2 regions of the Staphylococcus sp. GW823-FHT05F06 genome follow, and region 2 is predicted to be linked to the other one. Evidence: riboswitches for the same ligand, from Rfam matches in the RefSeq annotation. Region 2 holds a riboswitch; the other holds the start of a gene.
What was found. Region 2 has a riboswitch for FMN ahead of AC1Q7N_RS02570 (ECF transporter S component). Riboswitches for the same ligand answer to the same signal wherever they lie in the genome.
Positions count from the first base shown of each region.

Region 1: another riboswitch for FMN. It lies ahead of ribD (bifunctional diaminohydroxyphosphoribosylaminopyrimidine deaminase/5-amino-6-(5-phosphoribosylamino)uracil reductase RibD); the one in region 2 lies ahead of AC1Q7N_RS02570 (ECF transporter S component).

Region 1 covers NZ_JBXAHW010000013.1:6,059-10,351, forward strand. The annotation lists gene AC1Q7N_RS08985 (FAD/NAD(P)-binding protein) at 1-1,257, shown strand, start outside; FMN riboswitch at 1,406-1,544, shown strand; gene ribD (bifunctional diaminohydroxyphosphoribosylaminopyrimidine deaminase/5-amino-6-(5-phosphoribosylamino)uracil reductase RibD) at 1,693-2,736, shown strand; gene AC1Q7N_RS08995 (riboflavin synthase) at 2,743-3,375, shown strand; gene ribB (3,4-dihydroxy-2-butanone-4-phosphate synthase) at 3,388-4,293, shown strand, end outside.
Region 2 covers NZ_JBXAHW010000002.1:209,753-214,045, forward strand. The annotation lists gene AC1Q7N_RS02565 (ATP-binding protein) at 1-1,654, shown strand, start outside; FMN riboswitch at 2,048-2,183, shown strand; gene AC1Q7N_RS02570 (ECF transporter S component) at 2,246-2,785, shown strand; gene AC1Q7N_RS02575 (ferredoxin) at 3,190-3,438, opposite strand; gene AC1Q7N_RS02580 (YpbB family protein) at 3,547-4,293, shown strand, end outside.

The sequences.
Region 1 (4,293 bases), on a different contig from region 2:
AATCAGACGGAATTTAATTTTAGTAATCCTCAATATTTGCCTAGATTTGTATTTGGTCATTATATGAAGTCTTATTTATCTTATTATAATGACCAATTTGATAATTTAACTATTATCAATGATAAAGTACAAGAAATTTTTACACAATCCGATGTTGATGACACAGATTTAAAATATCATGTATGTACATGTGATGATGAAAAAGAATGGCGTGAATACGATTATTTATTTTTAACTTTTGGAACTTTTAGTTACCATGACCCTTATGATTTGAAGGGAACTAAAGGCTATATACAAACGCCGTATCCTACATATCATACACTTGATAATGTTAAAGATTCAGATCGAATCGTGATTATTGGAACAGGGTTGGCTAGTTTAGATGCTGTGAGATATGTAGCTGCACATCATCCATCTTTACCCATTACTATGACAAGTCGTTCTGCAGCATTGCCAAGTGTTAGAGGGAAAATGACTAAAATTCAGTTTACGCATTTAACTAAATCACGATTTAATGGAATTATGAAAAATCACTTTGGTAATGTACCATTAGAAAAAGTAGTTTCATTATTTTTAAAAGAATGTGAAGATTATGGAATAGATTTTAAAAAACTTATTTATCGTAGAACCGGAAACCATGTCAAAGACTTGGAGTATGATTTAAATCATGAAGAAGAAATGGGGATATTCCAAAGTATCATTGAACATTTAAAAGAAAATTTAAACTGGATTTGGAATAGTTTGAGCGTTAAAGATCAAGAAACTTTTAATCGTAAATACACTAAAATTATTCAGTTAAATTCTAATCCAATGCCTCCTAGAACAGCTCGTTTACTTATCAAGTTAATACAGAATAATGAACTTGTCATTAAGAAAGGGCTAGAAGACATAGTCCATAAAAATAATCAATTTATGTTGAAGTATAACGACACTACGCAAAATTATGAGTTGTTTGACATCGTTATTAATGCAACGGGCTCTAAAACACATCTTTCTCAATTAGATGAGGATGATCAATTAATTTTAAACTTAGAAAATAGACAAATTGTTCAACGTCATCCTATGGGTGGCATTCAAATTATCCCAGAAACAAATCAAGTCATAAGCCCTAGATATGGAACCTTAAAAAATGTGATTGCAATTGGACAAATGACCAACGGTGTCAATAAACTTAGAAATGGCGTAAAGATGATTGTTAATCAAGTTGTTGATACAGTATCTCAATTATATATAACACAGGAAAATAGAAATAAGTAATATGCATTAAGCGTGTTTGTGAGTTTAATATATTCTCATAAAATCATTTAATAAAGTAAGCTATAAAATTGTATTTTAAATTTAAATATAGTAAGATTTACAATGTAGTGAAGAACTACTGGACTCAATTAATCATAACAATTTCATATATTTCTTTCGGGGCAGGGTGAAATTCCCAACCGGCAGTAAATTGAGCCTGCGACCCACTAATATTGTTTTTGATGTTAGTGGCTGATCTAGTGTGAATCTAGAGCCGACAGTTAGAGTCTGGATGGGAGAAAGAAGTTGAATTATCGACTTACACAAATTCGTGTAGTTATGATAAGCGTATTGTATACTTATGTGCAATTTTAAGTATGCTAATAGGCTTATTTAAAGATATAGATATCTCCTTATGCCTACAGTATAGGTATAAGGTTTTTTTGAGGTGATCAATTGAGTAGATTTATGGATGATGCTATTCAATTAGCAAAAATGGTAAATGGACAAACAGGTGTTAATCCACCAGTAGGATCCGTTGTTGTTAAAAACGGTAGGATTGTAGGTTTAGGTGCACATTTAAAAAAGGGAGATAAACATGCCGAAGTACAGGCTATTGAAATGGCAGGTTTAAATACCCAAGGTGCTACCATATACGTTTCATTAGAACCTTGTACACACCATGGTTCAACGCCACCTTGTGTGGATAAAATCATTGAAGCGGGCATATCTAAGGTCATCTATGCTGTTAAAGATACTACTTTAGTAAGTAAGGGTGACGAGATTCTGAGAGAAGCTGGTATAGAGGTTGAATTTCAATATAATGAAAATGCAGCTGCATTATACCGTGACTTTTTTACTGCTAAAAGAAACGAAGTTCCAGAAGTAACTGTAAAGGTCTCATCTAGTTTAGATGGTAAACAAGCAACAGACTTTAATGAAAGTAAGTGGATAACAAACAAAGAAGTTAAAGAAGATGTTTATCAATTAAGACATGAGCATGATGCAGTTATTACTGGGCGTAGAACCATTGAAGCAGACAATCCATTGTATACAACCAGGGTTCCTGATGGAAAGCATCCGATTCGAGTTATTCTTTCTAAGAAAGGTCAACTCGATTTTAATCAACAAATATTTAAAGATACTGCATCGGAGATATGGATTTACACTGAAAATGAAAAATTAAAAACAAATAAAAGTTTTATTAAAATAATAAATATAAGTAATTGTGATACAACGACAATATTACAAGACTTATATCAAAGAGGTATTGGGAAACTGCTAGTCGAGGCAGGCCCAAATATTACATCTCAATTTCTCCAATCCAAACATCTAAATGAACTCATTTTATATATAGCCCCGAAATTAATTGGTGGTTCTGGCAAACATCAATTTTATAAGACTGACGAGGTCATTGATTTGCCTGAAGCAACTCAATTTGAAATTGTTGATTCCAAGTTAATTAATCAAAATTTAAAATTGAAATTACGAAAGAAGTGAATGTCTATGTTTACAGGTATCATTGAAGAAATAGGTACTGTACAACAAGTTCGCTCTGAGCAATCAGTAAGAACGCTTGAAATTAAAGCACAAAACATTTTAGTTGATATGCATATTGGTGATTCAATAAGTGTTAACGGTGCATGTTTAACTGTGATAGATTTCACTGACTCAAGTTTTTCAGTTCAAGTCATCAAAGGGACTGAAAACAAAACATATCTTGGAAGTGTTCAACGTAATACAGAAGTTAATCTCGAAAGAGCCATGAGTGGAAGTGGGAGATTTGGTGGACATTTCGTGTTAGGTCATGTTGATGAGCTTGGAACAATTTCTAAAATCAATGAAACTGCTAACTCAAAAATTATTTCTATTAAAACAACTAAAAACATTTTGAATCAAATGGTAAAGCAAGGTTCTATAACTGTAGACGGAGTTAGTCTTACTGTATTTGATTTACATGATTATACTTTTGATATACATCTTATACCAGAAACACGTCGATCTACTATTCTTTCATCTAAAAAAGTGGGCGACAAAGTGCACTTGGAGTCTGACGTACTATTCAAATATGTTGAAAACATCATGAATCAAAATCAATCGCAGTTAACAGAAGAAAAGCTTAGAGCATTTGGTTTTTAGGAGGAATATAACATGCAATTCGATACAATTGAGTTGGCTATAGAGGCTTTAAGAAATGGAGAGAGCATTATTGTAGTTGACGATGAAGATAGAGAAAATGAAGGAGATCTTGTAGCTGTTACGGAATGGATGGATGATAATACCATTAATTTTATGGCTAGAGAGGGTCGTGGTCTGATTTGTGCACCAATTGATAAATCTATAGCTGAAAGATTAAAACTACAATCTATGGAGCAAAATAACACTGATATTTATGGCACACATTTTACTGTAAGCATTGATCATTATAAAACTACTACAGGAATCAGTGCACATGAACGTACACAAACGGCTAGAGCACTCATAGATGAAAATACTAATCCTGAAGATTTTCATCGTCCGGGGCACTTATTTCCACTTATAGCAAAAGAGAATGGTGTGTTAACACGTAATGGTCATACTGAAGCTGCCGTAGATTTGGCACGGTTAACAGGAGCACAACCAGCTGGAGTAATCTGCGAAATTATGAATGATGATGGGACAATGGCTAAGGGTGAAGATCTCCAGTCATTTAAAGAACGCCACCATTTAAAAATGATTACTATAAAAAGTTTGGTTGCTTTTCGTAAGGCTGTTGAACTTAATGTTAATCTTAAGGCAAAGGTCAAGATGCCAACAGATTTTGGTCATTTTGATATGTATGGATTTACAACGGATTATAGCGATGAAGAAATCGTTGCTATTGTTAAAGGAGATTTAAAAAGCAATCCTAATGTACGTATGCATTCTGCTTGTCTGACTGGGGATATTTTTCATAGTCAAAGATGTGATTGCGGGGCACAACTTGAAGCGTCAATGAAATATATTGACGAACATGGTGGAATGATTATTTATTTACCTCAAGAAGGTAGAGGAATAGGGTTAATTAATAAGTTGCGC
Region 2 (4,293 bases):
TACGCAAGAAACAGAAAATGCAATTAAAGAAGATGCCAAAAGAATTAGTTCACTTGTTGAGAAGTCTCATAACAAAACATTAGCTATCCAAAATAGCCAAACACTCATTGATGGTGATGGACCGGGTGGCCTCATTATTATGAAAGACATGAGCGAGAAACCAGACTCATCGTATAAAGACACTAAAAAACAAATGTTTAATGAAATAAAAAAGAGTACTAAATTTAAAAAAGTGTTTAAAGAAGGTGAGTATGAAACTCAAAATATTACAATAAAAAATAAAGGTAATTCTCAATCTTATCTTTTGCTAGGATACCCAATGAAAGCTCAAAAAGGTGCTCAAAGTCATTATAGTGGTGTTTTTATATATAAAGATTTGAAATCTATCGAAGATACAAATAATGCTATTACAATTATTATATTAATAACTGCTATTATATTTACTATAGCAAGCACAATATTTGCATTCTTTTTATCTAATAGAATAACGAAACCCTTACGTCAATTAAAAACACAAGCACAAAAAGTTTCTGAAGGGGATTATAGTCAAATTTCAACTGTCGCTACTAAAGATGAAATAGGTGATTTATCACGTGCATTTAACAACATGAACGTAGAAATTCAAGAACATATCAAAGCAATTTCTTCATCTAAGAATATAAGAGATACATTATTAAACTCTATGGTAGAAGGCGTTCTAGGCATTAATAATCAACGTGAAATCATATTGTCAAACAAGATGGCTGATGATATTATGCGTCACATTGATGATTTTTCAAAAGAATCTATTGAACAGCAAATTGAAGCAACATTTGAATCACAACAGAATGAGTATTTAGAATTAGAAATTAATACAAGGTACTATGTATTTATCTCCAGTTATATAGATAGAATTCAAACAAATGGTAGAAGTGGTATTGTCATGGTCATCCGTGATATGACAAATGAACATAATCTTGATCAAATGAAAAAAGATTTTATAGCAAATGTATCACATGAATTACGTACGCCAATCTCTTTATTACAGGGTTACACTGAGTCCATAGTAGACGGTATAGTTACCGAACCAGATGAAATACGTGACTCATTAGCAATCGTTTTAGATGAATCTAAGCGACTTAATCGTTTAGTCAATGAATTACTAAATGTAGCTCGTATGGATGCTGAAGGATTATCAGTTGAGAAGGAATTACAACCTATTCAACACCTTCTTGATAAAATGGAGTCTAAATATCGCATGCAAAGTGAAGAATTAGGTTTAACAATGACGTTTGATTCTAATAATGACGAACAATTATGGAACTATGATATGGATAGAATGGACCAAGTGTTAACTAATTTAATTGATAACGCAACAAGATATACACAAGCTGGTGATTCTATAAAGATTTCTATTGATGAAGATTCAGATTTCAATATTTTAACAATAACTGATACAGGCACTGGTATAGCACCGGAACATCTGAAACAAGTATTTGACCGTTTTTATAAAGTGGACGCTGCTCGAAAAAGAGGTAAGCAAGGCACCGGATTAGGACTTTTCATTTGTAAAATGATTATTGAAGAACACGGGGGACGTATTGATGTTGAGAGCGAATTAGGCAAAGGTACTTCATTTATTATTAGACTACCTAAATCAAAACAAATTAGTTAGAAACTGAAAAGTATCATAAATTGTCAGTTTCAATGATTCTTTTGAAAACAGAGAAATTATAACGCAATACATCAAAAATAATATATGAAAAACGCCTGCGACTCAGAGTGATGTCTCAGGCGTTTTTTTGTATATAATCAGTAGATAACTAAATTGAACATAAATTTAATTATCATTTTATTTGAATAACTTCTACAAGTTTAAAGACATAATTTCAGAATCAATAAAGCCTATTTATTTATTTGTAAATATTTTATGTGTTAAAACTTAAATTCATGTTATATATTGATTTCATATTTTGTTATTAATGTCAAAACATTATATTAACCGTAAGCAGAAATATTGAGTTTTTAAAACTAATCATGTAATATAAATTTAAAATAAAATTGATATATTCATCTTCGGGGTAGGGTGTAATTCCCAACCGGCAGTAATCTAAGCCTGCGACGACAACGTATTAATTTTTGCTTTGTCTTGATTCAGTGAGAGTCTGAAGCCGACAGTATAGTCTGGATGGGAGAAGATGGAGGTTTTTTGTTGTTCAAATTTCCTCCTTTTCTAAGTAAGATGAATGGAAGGAGAAAATTATATATGCAACAAAACAAACGTTTGATTACAATTAGTATGTTAAGTGCGGTAGCGTTTGTGTTAACTTTCATCAAGTTTCCATTGCCATTTATACCACCGTATCTAACTCTCGATTTTAGTGATGTACCGACGTTATTAGCAACATTCCTCTTAAGTCCTATTGCTGGGATTATCGTTGCACTCATCAAAAATATTTTAAATTTTCTATTCAATATAGGGGATCCTGTTGGACCAGTAGCTAACTTTTTAGCAGGCGTCAGCTTTTTGCTATCATCATACTATGTTTATAGAAAAAGAAAAAATAATCGTTCTTTAATTTATGGATTAATTACAGGTACAATCGTTATGACTATTGTTTTGAGCATCTTAAATTATTTTGTGTTACTTCCATTATATGGAATGATATTTAATTTAGGTGATGTGCTTAATAACGTAAAAATTGTTATTGTGTCTGGAGTCATACCTTTTAATTTAATTAAAGGCATAATCATTTCCATTATATTTGTGCTGTTATTTAGAAGATTAAGACATATCATCAAATAAAAAACATTTAAAACCTTTTTTATTTATCTATTATAAAGACAATGTTCATATTCAAAATTGGACATTGTCTTTATCTTTATACTATTACTGAAGATATAAAGAAAGTGTAACTCATAAAAAATTTAACAATAGTGAGCGTAACGTTTTAAGGTATTATGTTTTTAAATTTCTTATCAAATAGAACACTGGTTTTAAAGAGCCATATAAAATGTCATCATTAGTTCCTAATAAACAACCCCAAATGAATCATATTAAACAATTCATTTGGGGATCAATTCATCTAATAGCTGATTATTTTATTGTTTATGGCTAGTTACCTTAAAAATTAATTCTCATACAAATTGTATACTATAAATAGTAATAAATCATTTAGATTAATTTTTATGTATTCTAAGAATCATATATTATTCAAATTTCAGTGCGTCACCATCAAATGGTTCGTCTTCAATTTTGATTGAGTCAGTAGGACAACCTTCTAGCGCATCTTCCATATCTTCATATAACTCTTCAGGCACTTCAGCAGTACCTTGGTTATCGTCAAGGATTACGTATGCAATACCTTCATCATCGTAATCATATATATCTGGAGCAGCTGCACCGCAAGCACCGCATGCTATACATGTATCCATATCAACGATTGTATATTTTGCCATATTTATTCGCCTCCTTTGATAAAAATGCTACACTAGTATTATAAATACAATTGTAGACATCGATAGATTACATTTCAATTTATTCGTTTTATAGAGTGAGGGTTTAATTTGTACAATATACTATCATACGCTATGAGTCATGCATTTAACTACAAAACCAATAAAAGTATCTATAATATTTTAACAGGCAAGAAGTCACACCAAACGTTTTTCGATGCGTCAAGCCAACAACTTTTGTCATTATATCATAGTTTACCTAACTTAAAGTATTCAACTTTTGAGCAATTTATACTCCAAAAGGATGATTTTAAAAAATCAATTCAAGTAAAAATACATCCACAATACACTTATGATAGTCTCACTCAAACCTTTAGTTGCATACAATTACTTATCCAAACGTTATCTCATACACGCAAGGAGTCAAATACATTTATTCCAATCGTTCAAAATACCTATATCCAACAAAGGGTTAAACAACTTTATCATCAGGTCATTGAATCAAATCAAGTATCAAATACTATAGACGAAATATATTTATTATTTGAGAATTTAAATAATAAATATAACCATACATTTCTTCATTATTATTTACAAGGATATGAGGAATCCATGTATACTAGACAACAAATAAGTTTAATTGAGAGTATACCACAATCAGAATTATTTGAACGAGAAATGAATGAACTGATTGACATATTGAATCAATTAAAAGATTCAACGAAATATCCAATACTTTCTCAAGCTATCATTCTTTCACCATTACTAACAAATACATACTTAAGCTATCAAAAGTTAAAATCTGGTCTCAATTTAAAAGAAATTGCTCAATTACAAAATGTAAAACTTAACACAATT